DNA from 4 places in the Buttiauxella sp. WJP83 genome. Region 1 is predicted to be linked to each of the others. Evidence: predicted binding sites of a transcription regulator. Region 1 holds the regulator's gene; each other region holds the start of a gene.
The links. The regulator PurR, encoded in region 1, represses purine synthesis genes. The targets are predictions, from matches to a motif close to CANGCAAACGTTTGCNTG.
Positions count from the first base shown of each region.

Region 2: the regulator PurR is predicted to act here: its motif matches at 1,712-1,729, upstream of purM (phosphoribosylformylglycinamidine cyclo-ligase).
Region 3: the regulator PurR is predicted to act here: its motif matches at 2,142-2,159, upstream of OH773_RS14470 (amino acid aminotransferase).
Region 4: the regulator PurR is predicted to act here: its motif matches at 1,649-1,666, upstream of carA (glutamine-hydrolyzing carbamoyl-phosphate synthase small subunit).

Region 1 is NZ_CP110080.1:2,058,744-2,062,959, forward strand. Features, by position in the region: gene punC (purine nucleoside transporter PunC) at 1-365, opposite strand, end outside; gene punR (DNA-binding transcriptional activator PunR) at 481-1,398, shown strand; gene purR (HTH-type transcriptional repressor PurR) at 1,417-2,442, opposite strand; gene cydH (cytochrome bd-I oxidase subunit CydH) at 2,751-2,840, shown strand; gene sodB (superoxide dismutase [Fe]) at 2,920-3,501, opposite strand; gene OH773_RS09545 (C40 family peptidase) at 3,624-4,216, opposite strand, start outside.
Region 2 is NZ_CP110080.1:1,186,181-1,190,396, reverse strand. Features, by position in the region: gene uraA (uracil permease) at 1-845, opposite strand, end outside; gene upp (uracil phosphoribosyltransferase) at 932-1,558, opposite strand; gene purM (phosphoribosylformylglycinamidine cyclo-ligase) at 1,784-2,821, shown strand; gene purN (phosphoribosylglycinamide formyltransferase) at 2,821-3,462, shown strand; gene OH773_RS05460 (SemiSWEET family sugar transporter) at 3,493-3,756, opposite strand; gene OH773_RS05455 (glycoside hydrolase family 28 protein) at 3,749-4,216, opposite strand, start outside.
Region 3 is NZ_CP110080.1:3,106,902-3,111,117, reverse strand. Features, by position in the region: gene OH773_RS14480 (YcbK family protein) at 1-143, shown strand, start outside; gene OH773_RS14475 (MBL fold metallo-hydrolase) at 184-831, shown strand; gene OH773_RS14470 (amino acid aminotransferase) at 890-2,080, opposite strand; gene ompC (porin OmpC) at 2,270-3,424, opposite strand; gene asnS (asparagine--tRNA ligase) at 4,027-4,216, opposite strand, start outside.
Region 4 is NZ_CP110080.1:679,586-683,801, forward strand. Features, by position in the region: gene OH773_RS03240 (LacI family DNA-binding transcriptional regulator) at 1-383, shown strand, start outside; gene dapB (4-hydroxy-tetrahydrodipicolinate reductase) at 599-1,420, shown strand; gene carA (glutamine-hydrolyzing carbamoyl-phosphate synthase small subunit) at 1,888-3,036, shown strand; gene carB (carbamoyl-phosphate synthase large subunit) at 3,052-4,216, shown strand, end outside.

The DNA of each region.
Region 1 (4,216 bases):
TAATCGGTCACCAGAGCCTGCCAGCTTACTGCCGCCGAACAGACGCCAACTGCCTGAACAAAACGCAGTACCAATAGCGCAGTGGCGCTTTCGACCCACAACATGCCGATACAGCCAATGGCGAACAGGCTTAACCCCGCCAGTAATACCGGTTTACGGCCGAAGTGATCTGACAGGGGTCCCCACATTAACTGGGCAAACGCAAATCCAGCCAGGAACAGACTCAGGCTTGCACTGACTGCCGATGCATCGGTCTGTAAATCTTGCTGAATGGCAGCGAAAGCAGGCAGGTACATGTCTGTGGCAAGGAAGCCCAGCACACTTAAGCCGGCCAGCCAGATAAGAAATCCTTTTGAAGGTTGCATAATTTTCTCTTGATTAATCTTGCAGGTTCATTGCCGCGAGAGTGTACGGAGTGCAATTACGCTTGTGAAACGCTAATATTTGTAGGTTGCGTTCAAAAATTTTGTGAGCAGAGAAATGTGGTCAGAATACTCGCTGGAAGTGATAGATGCGGTGGCGCGCAATGGTAGCTTCAGCGGTGCGGCACAGGAGTTGCACCGCGTTCCGTCTGCCATTAGCTATACGGTGCGGCAACTCGAAGATTGGTTAGCCGTTCCGCTATTCGAACGGCGTCATCGTGATGTCGAATTAACCCCAGCGGGCCTCTTTTTCCTTAAAGAGGGCCGTTCTGTTATCAAAAAAATGATGACGACACGGCAGCAGTGCCAACAGATCGCAAACGGATGGCGCGGGCATCTGGCTATAGCCGTTGATAACATCGTTAAACCTGAGCGAACGCGGCAACTGGTCGTGGATTTCTATCGCCATTTTCCGGATATCGAACTGCGCATCTTCCAGGAAGTGTTCAACGGCGTATGGGATGCGCTGGCGGATGGTCGTGTCGAGGTGGCTATTGGTGCAACCCAGGCTATTCCGGTCGGAGGGCGTTATGCCTTCCGCGATATGGGAACGTTGAGCTGGCGTTGTGTGGTGGCTTCCACTCATCCTCTGGCACAGCGCGGTGGGACGTTAAGCGACGATGACCTGCGTGACTGGCCGTCTTTGGTACTCGAAGATACCTCGCGTTCGTTACCCAAACGAATTACCTGGCTTTTAGATAACCAGCGCCGTGTGGTGGTGCCTGACTGGCAGTCCGGTTCGGATTGTTTGAGCGCGGGTTTGTGTATCGGCATGGTGCCGTTGCATATCGCCAGGCCGTGGCTGGATTCCGGGCGGTGGAGCGAATTAACCCTGGATAACCCGTTTCCTGACGCAGCATGTTGCCTGACCTGGCGGCAAAACGACGCATCACCTGCGTTGAGCTGGTTACTGGATTATCTGGGGGACAGTGAAACGATGAATCAGGAATGGTTACAGGAACCTGAGCCCGAGTAAACCCGGGCTCAACAACACTTAACGACGATAATCGCGGAATGGGCCATCAGCTACCGAGCGGCGTTCAATCAGACGCGGATGGACTTCAATCGATTGGGACTCTTCGCGTTTATTAACGATTCTATCCAATAGCATGTTAAACGCCGTTTCCCCCAGCGAATCTTTTGGCTGGTGGATGGTGGTCAACGCCGGTGAGAAGAAGCGCGCGTTACGCACATTGTCGTAACCAATAATGGAAATATCCTGCGGTACGCGCAGTCCCATCTCATCAGCGGCACAAATTGCCCCCATCGCCATGATGTCACCGCCACAGAATACTGCGGTAGGGCGATGAGACTGGCCGAGGATTTGCTGCATAGCGCGATAACCGGATTCAGGTTCAAAGTCACCCTGAACAATCCAGTTTTCTGGAATAGAAATACCCGCTTCTTCGAGTGCTTTCATAAAGCCAGCATGGCGACCGCCGCCAGTATTGCGTTCCATTTGGCCGGGGATAGCACCAATTTCGCGGTGACCGCGTTCAATTAAATAACGACCCGCCAGGTAGCCACCGTGGAATGCGTTATCGACCACGGAGTCGGTGAAATCAGCACGGGACTCGCCCCAGTCCATCACAACCATTGGGATGTGGCGGTACTCTTCGAGAACGGAAAGCAAGGAGTCTGGATATTCAGAGCACATCACCAGCAAACCATCGACACGCTTTTGCGCCATCATCGATAAGTAAGCGCGCTGTTTTTCAAAGTTATTGTGTGCGTTACCCAAAATCAGGGTATAGCCTTTTTCAAAGCAGCTATTTTCCACCGCTTCGATGATCTCGGCGAAATAAGGTGCTTCACTGGAAGTGGCAAGCAGACCGATCGTTTTGGTGTGATTAACTTTCAGGCTTCGTGCTACAGCACTCGGTGAGTAGTGCAATTCTTTAATTGCAGCCCATACCGCGTTGCGCGTTTCTTCCGCCACAAAACGGGTTTTGTTAATCACATGTGATACGGTTGTAGTGGAAACGTTTGCGCGCTTCGCCACGTCCTTGATTGTCGCCATTAAATTTCACTCCGGGCCATCTCTTAACCCCCTGATTACTAATGTGTTAAACGTTTGCGTACGCTGACTCCAAAGGCAACATAATGGTTGCAGGTATGCCGGGATTGCGACATAAAACGGGAGGAGGGCATTGAATTGACGATACGCAATAAATTAGCGAGGGATTTTGGCCTATCCTGGCGAAAAGTGGAAGAGGGAAAATGGATATCGGGTTAAAACCGTGAGGATTTTTATCTCCGATTGTGGGAAACTCATCATGACACATCAATTGTAAGGCTGTTTTGTAAGGTAACAAAAAGGAGTTGCTGATGAGTACCGACCTGAAATTTTCAATCACGACCACAGTTATTGTTCTGGCTTTGATTGTTTGCGGCGCATTAACTGCCGTACTGCACTGATTAAGATGGGCCGCTTATCGCGGCCCATTAACATTCCCCTAAATAGCTCCGCAACACGAACTATTTAGGGAGCAAACTTCTACGCTGCAAGATTCTTCTCAACAAACGCCCAATTCACCAGCGCCCAGAAATGCTCGAGGTAGTTAGGACGAGCATTGCGGTAGTCGATGTAGTACGCATGTTCCCAGACGTCCACCGTCAGCAGTGGTTTAGCGGCAGTCGTCAGTGGCGTACCCGCGTTGGAAGTAGAAACAATCGCTAAAGCGCCATCTTCCTGTTTAACTAACCACGTCCAACCTGCGCCAAAGTTCTTGATAGCGGCATCAGTAAACTGTTGTTTGAATTCAGCGAAGCTACCGAAAGATTTGTTGATAGCGTCCAGAAGTTCGCCAGTAGGTTCCCCGCCTGCATTTGGTGCCAGGCAGTTCCAGTAGAAGGTGTGGTTCCACACCTGAGCGGCGTTGTTAAAAACACCACCCTCGGAAGTACGAACGATCTCTTCAAGCGTTTTACCTTCAAAAGCTGTGCCCTTAACCAGGTTATTCAGGTTAGTGACATAGGTTTGATGGTGTTTGCCGTAATGGTATTCCAGGGTTTCAGCGGAGATATGCGGTGCTAAAGCATCTTTCGCATACGGTAATGCAGGTAGTTCGAACGACATTGCTAACTCCTTATTATTTTGTTTACTTCTAAATAACCACTTTTAATGCGGGTTTAGGTTAACAAATTGAAAGGATAAGCAAAAGAAGAACTCACCTGCCCATTTCAGGGCAGGTGAAGGTTTTAACGAATGGTTTTAGATGTCATGACGCGTTTAGCGCCAACATAGTGGCGTTGCCAATAGTCTTCGCTCAACGAGGTGATTTGAATATCACGGCCAGTACGCGGTGACTGGATGAATTTCCCATTACCGACGTAGACACCAACGTGATCCGCAGTGCCACGGCCTTGGGTGCGGAAGAACACAAGGTCACCCGTTTCCAGTTCCCCGCGATCAACCGGAGAAGCATCACGCAGGTGATACATTTCGTTTGCAGTACGCGGAATACGGAATTTCACCAAATCTTTGTAAGCGTAATAAACCAAACCGCTGCAATCGAAGCCAGTACGCGGCGACGTGCCACCCCAGCGATACGGTTTGCCAATCTGGCCCATCAGTTTGTTCATCGCCGTCTTCTGTGCTTTCTGCACCCGGACTTTGTGCGCTGCTGCAATCGTCGTTGGTTGCTCTGCTTTGACTTTCACACAGCGCGTTTTGTAGCCCTTACGCGGTTTACTGCATTTTTCGGTAAAAGTAACAGGCTGGACTTTCGCGAGCTGGGAGGAGTTTTTACGATCATTTTTTGCAAGATGTTTTGTTTTTGCACTGCTGGTGT
Region 2 (4,216 bases), 870 kb from region 1:
GAGCCGAAGAAACCAGAGAAAATAGTCGAAATGCCGTTCGCAAACATCGAACGATGCAGGCCAGGATCGCGAATCAAATCTTTCTTCACAATATTCGCCGTAACAACCAGGTGACCCACATGCTCAGCGATAACGACCAGCGCCGCAGGCAGAATGGTGAAGATAGCGAACCACTCAAAACGCGGGGTATAGAAGGTTGGCAAAGCGAACCAGTGTGCTTGTGCAATTGGCGTCACATCAACCACGCCCATGGCAAAGGAGAGCGCATAACCCGCCAGCACACCGATAAGAATCGGGATAATCGCCAGGAAGCCACGGAACAAAACAGAACCGAAAATCGTTACCGCAAGTGTAACCAGCGAGATGATGATGGTCTTTGAATCGGGTGATGCGCCATCTGCTGGTAATAAACCCGCCATATTCGCCGCCACGCCCGCGAGCTCCAGACCGATGACCGCCACAATCGCACCCATTGCTGCTGGAGGGAACATCACATCCAGCCAACCGGTACCGGCTTTTTTCACAATCAGCGCGACGATACAGAACAACACGCCACACATGATAAAACCGCCCAACGCCACTTCATAACCCAGTGGTAAAAGCAGCAATACTGGCGAAATAAAGGCAAAGCTTGAACCCAGATAAGCCGGGATTTTACCTTTACAGATAAAGAGATACAGCAGCGTCCCGATTCCGTTAAATAGCAGCACCGTCGCCGGATTAATGTGGAACAAGATTGGCACCAGAACGGTGGCACCAAACATAGCGAACAGATGTTGCAAACTAAGCGGGATGGTCTGCAAAAGCGGCGGTCTTTCACTTACCCCGATAGCACGGCGTGTCATAGTCGTTTCCTTTGTCTGTCTGTTGTTGTTGTGTTGTAGTCAAAAAAAAGCCGACTCTCAAAGTCGGCTATTTTTTAGTGAATCACTTATTTCGTACCAAAAATCTTATCGCCAGCATCGCCGAGGCCAGGAATAATGTATCCGTGCTCGTTTAAGCCCTGATCGATAGAAGCGGTGAACAGTTCTACATCCGGGTGCGCTTTTTCCAGCGCTGCGATACCTTCTGGTGCAGCCACCAGAACCAGTACTTTGATGCTAGTACAGCCTGCATTCTTCAGCAGGTCGATAGTTGCAATCATTGAACCGCCAGTTGCCAGCATTGGGTCAACCACCAGCGCCATACGTTCTTCAATGTTAGAAACCAGTTTCTGGAAATAAGGAACTGGCTCCAGAGTTTCTTCGTTACGGTAAATACCCACAACGCTGATACGTGCACTTGGAACGTTTTCCAGCACGCCTTCCATCATACCCAGACCGGCGCGCAAAATTGGCACAACGGTAATCTTCTTACCTTTAATCTGATCAACTTCTACCGGGCCGTTCCAGCCTTCGATAGTGACTGTCTCAGTTTCCAGATCCGCCGTTGCTTCGTAAGTCAGCAAGCTGCCAACTTCTGAGGCGAGTTCACGAAAGCGTTTGGTGCTAATGTCGTTCTCACGCATCAGGCCTAGCTTGTGTTTGACGAGTGGGTGTTTGACTTCCACGATCTTCATACTCTTTCTCCCCGAGATAGTTGGCCACCATAAAAAAAATCGCCGGATTATACCGCTTTTTCGTGGCAGTGCTACAGGTATTGGGATTGATCAGGATCAACGAGACTGGAATCAGTATATATCAACAATTATTACATCCCGCTGAATAAGAGGCTCGCAAACGTTTGCCTGCACTGTTAGAATTGCGGCGTTTTTTATTTCTAACCCATCCGCGGGGACTTAGCAGTGACCGACAAAACTTCTCTCAGCTATAAAGATGCCGGTGTTGATATTGATGCTGGTAACGCTCTGGTCGATAAAATCAAAGGCGTAGTGAAAAAAACCCGCCGCCCGGAAGTCATGGGTGGATTAGGCGGTTTCGGTGCGCTGTGTGCGTTACCTCAGAAGTATCGTGAGCCTGTGCTGGTTTCCGGCACCGACGGTGTGGGTACTAAGTTGCGTCTGGCTATGGACTTAAAACGCCACGACACCATCGGCATCGACCTGGTTGCTATGTGTGTCAACGACCTGGTTGTTCAGGGTGCTGAGCCGCTGTTTTTCCTTGATTACTATGCAACGGGCAAACTTGACGTCGAAACTGCTGCCAGCGTTATCACTGGTATTGCCGAAGGTTGTCTGCAATCGGGTTGTTCATTAGTTGGCGGCGAAACCGCTGAAATGCCTGGCATGTACCACGGCGAAGATTACGACGTGGCGGGCTTCTGCGTGGGCGTAGTCGAGAAATCCGAGATTATTGACGGTTCTAAAGTGACCGACGGCGACGTGCTAATTGCGCTGGCATCCAGTGGCCCGCACTCCAACGGTTACTCTCTGGTACGTAAAGTACTGGAAGTCAGTGGTACTGACCCGCTGACCACCGAACTGGAAGGCAAACCGCTGGCCGATCACCTGCTGGAACCGACGCGCATTTACGTAAAACCATTGCTTGAGTTGATTGCCGAAGTTGACGTGCATGCTATCTGCCACCTGACCGGCGGCGGTTTCTGGGAAAACATCCCGCGTGTTCTGCCTGATAACACTCAAGCCGTCATTACCGAATCCTCATGGCAGTGGCCTGCGGTATTCAACTGGCTGCAACAAGCCGGGAATATCAGCCGTCACGAAATGTACCGTACCTTTAACTGCGGCGTCGGTATGCTGATTGCGTTACCTGAAGCCGAAGCGGATAAAGCGGTCGAGTTTTTGAATGCAAAAGGTGAAAACGCCTGGAAAATCGGTAGTATCAAAGCTTCCGATTCCTCTGAGCGCGTGGTTATTGAGTAATGAAACGCATTGTGGTGCTAATTTCCGGCAACGGAAGCAATTTGCAGGCGATTATTGATGCCTGCAAGCTTAAAAAGATTAACGGCACCGTAGCCGCTGTATTCAGTAATAAAACCGATGCTTATGGTCTTGAGCGTGCGCGTGAGGCAGAGATCCCTGCCCACGCGTTAACCGCCAGCCAGTTCGCCGACCGTGCAGCGTTTGATCGTGAACTAATGCTTGAGATCGACGCTTACGCACCGGATTTGGTGGTGCTCGCCGGTTACATGCGGATTCTTAGCCCTGAATTTGTCACGCATTACACTGGCCGTCTGATCAACATCCACCCTTCTTTATTGCCTAAATATCCCGGCCTGAATACCCATCGTCAGGTGCTGGAGAACGGTGATGAAGTCCACGGGACATCGGTGCATTTTGTTACCGAAGAACTCGATGGTGGGCCGGTGATTCTTCAGGCCAAAGTCCCGGTTTTTGACGGTGACGATGAAGACGACATCACTGCTCGTGTACAGCACCAGGAGCATGCAATTTATCCTCTGGTAGTGTCCTGGTTTATCGAAGGGCGTCTGGAGATGCGTGAAAATAGCGCCTGGCTTGATGGCAAAGCGTTACCAGTTCAAGGTTATGCCGCAGAAGAGTAGAACAATACAGTGGCGGTTCCCCGCCACCGTTTATCGCGCTCGTTCGTTCACCACTTTCATCAGCAGCACTGTCGCTGCCAACACAAGCGTAATACCATTTGCTATCATCAGGGGAACATCCCCGTTACTCATTCCATATAGCAACCAACAGAGCACGCCGAAAACAAACACCAGATACATGCTCAGGGATATCGCTTTAGTATCGCGATTCTTCAGGATATGCAGCACCTGTAGCGCAAATGACCCCGTAGTGCAGCACGCGGCAACAGGCCCAAGCCAGGCTAAATCAATCATCTTGTTTGACTCCATCGCAATGGATTAACACGCACTCCCGCTCATTCCAGCCTGCTGGCAACGGTCGTGGACGATAAATTTCTACATTCCGCAGCGCCAAATCTTTAACGCCGTTGGCATACAGACCAGGCAAACCGCCAGGATACGCTTCCACGCCGAAAGCTCGTTGCGTTTGCGGATTCAGGCACCAGGCGTTGTCCAGCCCCATTCCGGTTGGTGAGAGCGGATTACAAGGTGGGCGAATGTCATATAACCCTTGTTCAGGTGAGGTGCTGACTCTTTGCGTGAGTTGTAGGCCCTCAAGAACGATATGTCTGACTTGTCCGGGTAATTCGCTATGCATATTAATGGCCCCATCACTTACTCCTGAAAGGCCGCGAAACTGAATAAATTCGATTTCACCTGGAAGGATTTCCGGGTCACGGGCGCGCACTGAAAGATAAACAGGGTCGGCTTTGCC
Region 3 (4,216 bases), 1.0 Mb from region 1:
GGCAGGCAATGGATTTCCATATTGAAGGGATTTCGTTGAGCAATGTTCGCAAAGCAGCATTATCTATGCGCGCAGGTGGTGTAGGATACTACCCCAGCAGCAACTTTGTGCATATTGATACCGGGCCACTAAGGCACTGGTAAAACAACGGAATCCGGCGATTGTTGCCGGTATTGGAGTGTCATGAACTATCACATTATTCCGGTCACTGCGTTTGCCCAAAACTGTTCATTAGTTTGGTGTGAAGAAACGCTGCAAGCAGCAGTGATTGATCCGGGCGGCGAAGCTGAAAAAATCATCCAGCAAGTCACGGCGAAAGGCGTGACGGTCACGCAGGTCCTGTTAACGCATGGCCATCTTGATCATGTTGGAGCCGCAGCTGAACTGGCAAAGCATTACGGTGTTCCTGTTATTGGGCCGGAAAAAGAAGACGAATTCTGGCTACAAGGCCTACCGGCGCAAAGCCAAATGTTTGGGCTTGAAGAGTGTTTGCCACTGACGCCAGATCGTTGGCTGAATGAGGGTGATAGCGTATCGGTGGGAAATGTGGCCTTACAAGTGCTGCATTGCCCGGGTCATACTCCAGGTCATGTCGTTTTCTTTGATGCGCAATCTCAGTTACTGATTTCCGGCGATGTGATTTTCAAAGGCGGAGTAGGGCGAAGTGATTTCCCGCGTGGCGACCACGCCGCACTGATTGACTCGATTAAACGTAAACTGTTGCCACTTGGCGATGATGTGACGTTTATTCCAGGCCATGGTCCGTTGTCGACTCTGGGCTACGAGCGCTTGCATAATCCCTTCCTGCAAGACGAATTACCAGTCTGGTAAGGTAGTCTTAAAAATAAAAGAGCCGCATTGTGCGGCTCTTTTTGTATCTGCTTTGCTCTTACAGCACAGCGACAATGGCTTCGCACAGCGGAGCCATATTGTCTGGCGTCATCCCCGCAACGTTCACACGTCCGGAAGCAACGGCATACACACCAAACTCTTCACGTAAACGCAGCACCTGCTCTTTGGTTAAGCCGCTGAACGAGAACATGCCGTTCTGGTTGATGATAAAGCTAAAGTCGCGGTTAGCGCCTTTCTCTTGTAGGGTATTCACGAACAGCTGGCGCATACGGTGAATACGCTGACGCATGTCAGACAGCTCTTGTTCCCAAATAGTACGCAGCGCGTCGTTGCTCAGAATAGTTGCAACAACAGATGCACCGTGTGCTGGTGGGTTAGAGTAGTTGGCACGAATAACAGATTTCATCTGGCTGAACGCGCGATCTACGGTATCTGCATCAGCAGCAACCAGCGTACAAGCACCTACGCGCTCATTGTAGAGGCCAAAGTTCTTAGAGTAAGAGCTGGCAACAATCAGTTCTTTGTGGCTTGCAGCAAAGATACGCAGGCCTTCAGCATCTTCTTCCAGACCACGAGCAAAGCCCTGATAGGCGAAGTCAAACAGTGGCAGCCAGCCTTTTGCCAGGGACATTTCTGCCAACGTTTTCCACTGCTCAGCCGTTGGGTCGATACCGGTTGGGTTATGGCAGCAACCGTGGAACAACACCACATCACCCGCTTGTGCGGCTTGCAGGCTGTTAATCAGGCCATCGAAATTAAGAGAGTGGTTCTGTGCGTCATAGTAGTCATACTCGCACACTTCCAGCCCAGCAGAGTTAAACACGCTCTTGTGGTTCGGCCAGCTTGGATTACTCACCCAGACGCGTTTAGTGGTGGTGTTTTTCGCGAGGAAATCAGCGGCAACACGCAGCGCACCTGTACCACCTGGGGTTTGTGCAGTGCGAGCACGTTTATTTGCACTCAGAGCATTATTTTTCCCAAACAGTAATTCCTGGGTGCAGCTACCGAATTCTGGAATACCGTCAATACCGAGGTAATTCTTGGTGTTCTCATTTTCCAGCAGATAAAGCTCTGCTTTTTTAACGCAGGTCAAAACCGGAGTTTTACCCGTTTCATCCTTATAAACACCAATGCCGAGGTTAATTTTAGTCGGACGGTCATCGGCGCGAAACAGATCGGCCAAACCAAGAATTGGATCAGCTGGAGCAGCGGTAATGTTCTCAAACATGACGAGTTTCCATTGTGATATCGAGGGAGTAACGCTCTCAGGTTAACTGCTGTTTTAGTAAATGCCAACCGTTTGCAACAAAAAGAAACCACCCTGGTCACAAGTTATTTTTTTTAACTTTTCAGGCATAAAAAAACAGGGCCGAAGCCCTGTCTTTTGAACCATCCTTGCAACAATGTTGCTGGATAATTAGAACTGGTAAACGATACCCACTGCAGCCTGGTCGTCTGTTGCCAGTTTAGCAGATTCGCTGTAGTTGTTGTCGTCCAGCAGGTTGAACTTATACGCAGCGTATACGTTCATGTTTTTGTTGAAGTAGTACCAGGTACCCACTTCTACGTATTTAACCAGGTCAGCATCGCCACCGTTGAAGGTGCCACGTGCGATCAGGTCTTTACCTTTAGACTGCACGTAAGCGATGGATGGACGCAGACCGAAGTCGAACTGGTACTGAGCTACAGCTTCGAAGTTCTGAGTTTTGTTAGCGAAGTTGCTGTCAGCTTCACGAGTCATGTTCAGAGTTTCTGCATACATCACTGCTGCGTAGATGTTGTTCGCATCGTATTTAGCCGCAGTAGACCATGCTTCAGCGCGGTCGCCGCCAGCACTTGCCCATGATGGGTTAGTTGCAGCTTCACGCTGTTCGAAAGTACGGTTTGCAGACTCATAACCTGCAGCAAGGCTGAAGCCTTCGCCGATGTCATAAGTTACAGCAGTGCTTACGCCGTCGCCGTTAGCTTTAGCGCCGTTACCAGCACGACCTAATTGTGGAACACCGTTGTCATCTACAAAGTTACCAACAGCGTTGCTACGCTCGTTTTTGCCCTGGTATTGCAGAGCAAATGCCAGGCCATCAACCAGACCGAAGAAGTTGCTGTTACGGTAAGTCAGAAGGCCATTAGAACGACCGTTCATGAAGTTGTCGGTTGCAGCCCAAGTATCGCCGCCCCACTCAACCAGCATATCGGTATAAGCAGCTACGTCGTAGATTGCACCGTAGTTACGGCCGTAATCCAGGGAGCCTGCATCACCAAATTTCAGACCAGCAAATGCCAGACGAGTAGCTGTACCCTGACCACCTTCCGCGTTGGAGGCGTTCATGTTGTATTCCCACTGGCCGTAACCGGTCAGTTGGTCATTGATTTGAGTTTCGCCTTTGAAACCGATACGAGCGTAAGTGGTGTCATTGCTATCAGTGTCACCGTTAGTTGTCCATACGTGCTCGCCTACAGCTTTACCGTAGAAATCAAGTTTGTTGCCGTTTTTGTTATAGATTTCTGCAGCGTTAGCTGCACCGGCTACCAGCAGAGCAGGGATTACCACTGCCAGAATATTGCGCTTCATCATTATTTATTACCCTCATTGGTTTTTTTTGTGAACACCTGCCACTGCCGTCAATAATTCTGTACGGAACTATTGATGAGAGTTTGGTGTCTTTCTGTATCTGTCAGGCATCTTTCCATCCATGAAACCGTTTCGCTAGCCAGAAAGTGCTACAAACATCGAGAGTGAGTTACAAAAAGAAACTATGTGTAACCAAATGTGTATTTTGTGGAACTTTGTGAACTAACTCAAACTTCTTTGCCGCTTCGCCTAAAAAAACACCTTTCCTATCCTATATATATGAATTACTTATGTTTAATTTGCATAATGAAATGAAGAGTGAATTTTCCCCTTACATTTGTACATTCTTTGAGTGATTTTTGGATGTCCAGACATCTGTGTGAATTTTGGCCAAATGTGCTAAGTCAACGCTAAGAGTAAGAGCGCGAGCGGAAAGTGTGGATATTTTATGTTTATCTGTTTCGCAGACACACTTCGTAACGGGGGAGTTGTGGAATGGGGTTGAAATTGACGTTTGTTTAACTTTCGTTGAAGAAAAAAGACGTTTGACCCGCAGATGTAAAAAAGGCCAGCAGTGCTGGCCTTAGAAAAAAAATGTGGTTTTAGAAGTTCGCGTTACGTGGAGTACGTGGGAATGGAATCACGTCACGAACGTTTTGCACGCCGGTTACATAGGCAATCAGGCGTTCAAAACCAAGACCAAAACCGGAGTGCGGAACAGTGCCGTAACGACGCAGATCGCGGTACCACCAGTAGTCTTCTTTATTCAGACCCATCTCGGCCATGCGCGCA
Region 4 (4,216 bases), 1.4 Mb from region 1:
TCCAACCGAAAAGCGAATGGGTTGTTTCATCGCTCGCCAGCCAAAGTGACGGCGCGCGGGTGGCTGAAGAGTTGTTTAGCCGTTATCCGGAAATCACAGCGGCAGTCTGTTATCAGGATATTGTGGCGCTGGGTGTGATGCAGACGCTACGGAAAATGGGCCGCCAGCCAGGTGTGGATTTTGCGCTGATAGGATTCGACGACATCACCGAAGCGTCTCTGGTACAGCCTGCACTGACGACGGTTTCCGTCGCGGCCAAAGAGATTGGACGCAAAGCGGGGGAGTTATTGTATAGGCGAATTCAGGGCAACGACGAACCGCCAAAACGGATAATCCTTCCGCCTACGTTGGTGGTAAGGGAGTCGTGCGGGTTTGCAAAATGACTGACTTAAAACCCTTTGATTGTCAGGTGATTCATAGGTTTTACTGATAACTTTAGCCGTTTGTCATTAATTTCTTATTATCGGTGTTTTCGAGTGGCGAGGCTGCTTTGGGCTAGTTAACCTGAGTATACCCGACAGGCTTCGAGACGCTGGTGCATAGGTTGCAATCGAGTTATTTGGGTACACGAATGTTTATTAAAGAAAAGAGAGTGAATATGGATGAGTCACAAGTCCGTGTAGCAATCGCGGGTGCGGGTGGTCGCATGGGGCGACAATTGATTCAGGCCGCAATACTGATGGATGGCGTCAAACTGGGTGCTGCGCTTGAGCGTCCGGGTTCATCCTTAGTAGGAAGTGACGCTGGTGAACTAGCAGGCGTTGCCAAAACAGGCGTCATTGTCAGCGACAGCTTGGATGCGGTCGTGAAGGATTTCGATGTGTTTATCGATTTCACTCGTCCTGAAGGCACATTGAATCATCTGGCTTTTTGCCGCCAACACGGCAAAGGGATGGTTATTGGTACCACTGGTTTTGATGATGCGGGCAAGCAGGCGATTACGGATGCCTCAGCTGACGTCCCCATTGTCTTTGCGGCAAACTTTAGCGTGGGTGTGAACGTGATGCTCAAGCTGTTAGAAAAAGCGGCCAAAGTGATGGGGGATTATACCGACATCGAGATCATCGAAGCCCATCATCGCCACAAAGTGGATGCGCCGTCAGGCACCGCGTTGGCAATGGGTGAAGCCATTGCACATGCGATGGACAAAGATTTGAAAGAGTGTGCGGTTTACTCCCGTGAAGGGTACACCGGCGAGCGCGTTCCAGGCACTATTGGTTTTGCTACGGTGCGTGCGGGCGACATTATTGGTGAACATACGGCGATGTTTGCGGACATCGGCGAGCGCATTGAAATCACGCATAAAGCTTCAAGTCGCATGACTTTTGCAAATGGCGCAGTTAGATCTGCTTCATGGCTGAAATCAATGAAAAATGGTCTTTATGATATGCGTGATGTGCTGGATCTGAATAGTTTGTAAATCTTATTACCCATCGTGATGTGGTTATTTCAATCATAAAGTATTGATTGATAGGGCAATATTTTATTGCCCTTTTTATTTTGTAATTTTATTGGTGTATTTCATCGTTATAGCCATCTAACCTTCATTAAATGCGTTCTTCCTGTCTATTTTTGCTGTCTCATGATTAATTTTGACCATTTGGTCCACTTTTCACCCCGGAAATCGTTAGTTTCCTATTCATCCAGGTCCGCAACCGTTTACGCGCTATAAGTTAGTTGTTGATTTCATCGGTCAATTCCACTTTTTCCACTCAGAGTGGCAAAAAACACATAAAAAGTTGCGCTTGTGGTAGACTTTTCCCCGGTCTCTCACTAGAATGCCGCCGTTTGTCAAAAATCCAAATGACAGGCTGTTTTGCATTGATTCAGGAAATGGTTTTGAATTAATATGCAAATAAATTGACTGTTTATTCCCTGGAGGGCGTTTTGATTAAGTCAGCAATATTGGTTCTGGAAGACGGAACCCAATTCCACGGTCGGGCCATTGGGGCATCGGGGTCGGCAGTGGGGGAAGTCGTTTTCAACACTTCTATGACCGGTTATCAAGAAATCCTCACTGATCCTTCCTATTCCCGCCAAATCGTCACTCTTACTTATCCTCATATCGGCAATGTCGGCACCAATGCTGCTGACGAAGAATCCTCCCAGGTACATGCGCAAGGCCTCGTTATCCGTGACCTACCACTGATTGCCAGCAACTACCGCAATACCGAAGACCTTTCTTCCTACCTCAAGCGCCATAACATTGTGGCCATCGCCGATATCGATACCCGTAAGTTGACCCGTATTCTGCGCGAGAAAGGTGCACAGAACGGCTGCATCATCGCCGGAGATAACTTAGACGCGGCATTGGCGCTGGAAAAAGCGAAAGCATTCCCAGGCCTCAACGGTATGGATCTGGCGAAAGAAGTGACCACGAAGGAATCTTACGCCTGGCAACAGGGGAGTTGGACGCTGGAAGGCGAATTGCCTGAAGCGGCTAAAGAAGAAGATTTGCCATTCCATGTTGTCGCTTACGATTACGGCGTGAAACGCAACATTCTGCGTATGTTGGTTGACCGCGGCTGCCGTCTGACGGTGGTTCCGGCACAAACGTCCGCTGAAGATGTGCTGAAGTTAAATCCAGACGGCATCTTCCTGTCTAATGGTCCTGGTGACCCGGCACCATGCGATTACGCCATCAGCGCAATTAAATCTTTCCTAGAAACCGACGTACCGGTGTTCGGTATTTGTCTGGGCCACCAGTTACTGGCTCTGGCGAGCGGTGCGAAAACCGTGAAGATGAAGTTTGGTCACCACGGCGGCAACCACCCGGTTAAAGACCTCGACCGTGATTGCGTGATGATTACCGCTCAGAACCACGGTTTTGCGGTAGACGAAGCCACGCTGCCAGCGAATCTGCGCGTGACCCACAAGTCATTGTTCGATGGCACGCTGCAAGGTATTCATCGCACAGATAAAGCCGCATTCAGCTTCCAGGGGCACCCAGAAGCAAGCCCTGGCCCGCACGATGCGGCGCCGCTGTTTGACCACTTTATCGAATTAATTAAGCACTACCGTCAGTCTGCGAAATAATCAGGAGCTAAGAAAATGCCAAAACGTACAGATATAAAAAGCATCCTGATCCTCGGCGCAGGCCCCATTGTTATCGGCCAGGCGTGTGAGTTCGACTATTCCGGTGCGCAGGCGTGTAAAGCGCTGCGTGAAGAGGGTTACCGTGTTGTTCTGGTGAACTCCAACCCGGCGACCATCATGACCGACCCAGAAATGGCGGATGCGACCTACATCGAGCCGATTCACTGGGAAGTGGTTCGCAAAATCATTGAGAAAGAGCGCCCGGACGCTGTGCTGCCAACCATGGGCGGCCAGACCGCACTGAACTGTGCGCTGGAACTGGAACGTCAGGGCGTGCTGGCTGAGTTTGGCGTCACCATGATTGGTGCGACCGCCGACGCCATTGATAAAGCCGAAGACCGTCGCCGTTTCGACGTGGCAATGAAAAAAATTGGCCTCGATACTGCGCGCTCCGGCATTGCTCACAACATGGAAGAAGCGCTGGCTGTTGCGGCTGACGTGGGTTATCCGTGCATCATCCGTCCTTCATTCACCATGGGTGGCACCGGCGGCGGTATCGCTTACAACCGTGAAGAGTTCGAAGAGATCTGCGAGCGTGGTCTGGATCTTTCCCCAACCAAAGAGCTGCTGATTGACGAATCGCTGATCGGTTGGAAAGAGTACGAGATGGAAGTGGTGCGTGATAAAAACGACAACTGCATCATCGTTTGCTCTATCGAAAACCTTGACCCGATGGGCATCCACACGGGTGACTCCATCACCGTGGCACCGGCTCAAACACTGACCGACAAAGAGTACCAAATCATGCGTAACGCCTCGATGGCGGTACTGCGTGAAATCGGCGTGGAAACCGGTGGTTCTAACGTACAGTTCTCGGTTAACCCGAAAACGGGCCGTCTGATTGTTATCGAGATGAACCCGCGCGTGTCACGTTCTTCCGCGCTGGCATCCAAAGCTACCGGCTTCCCGATTGCGAAAGTGGCGGCCAAACTGGCTGTCGGTTACACCCTCGATGAACTGATGAACGACATCACAGGTGGTAAAACGCCAGCTTCGTTCGAACCGTCCATCGACTACGTTGTGACTAAAATTCCACGCTTTAACTTCGAGAAATTCGTTGGTGCGAACGACCGTCTGACCACCCAGATGAAATCTGTCGGTGAAGTGATGGCGATTGGCC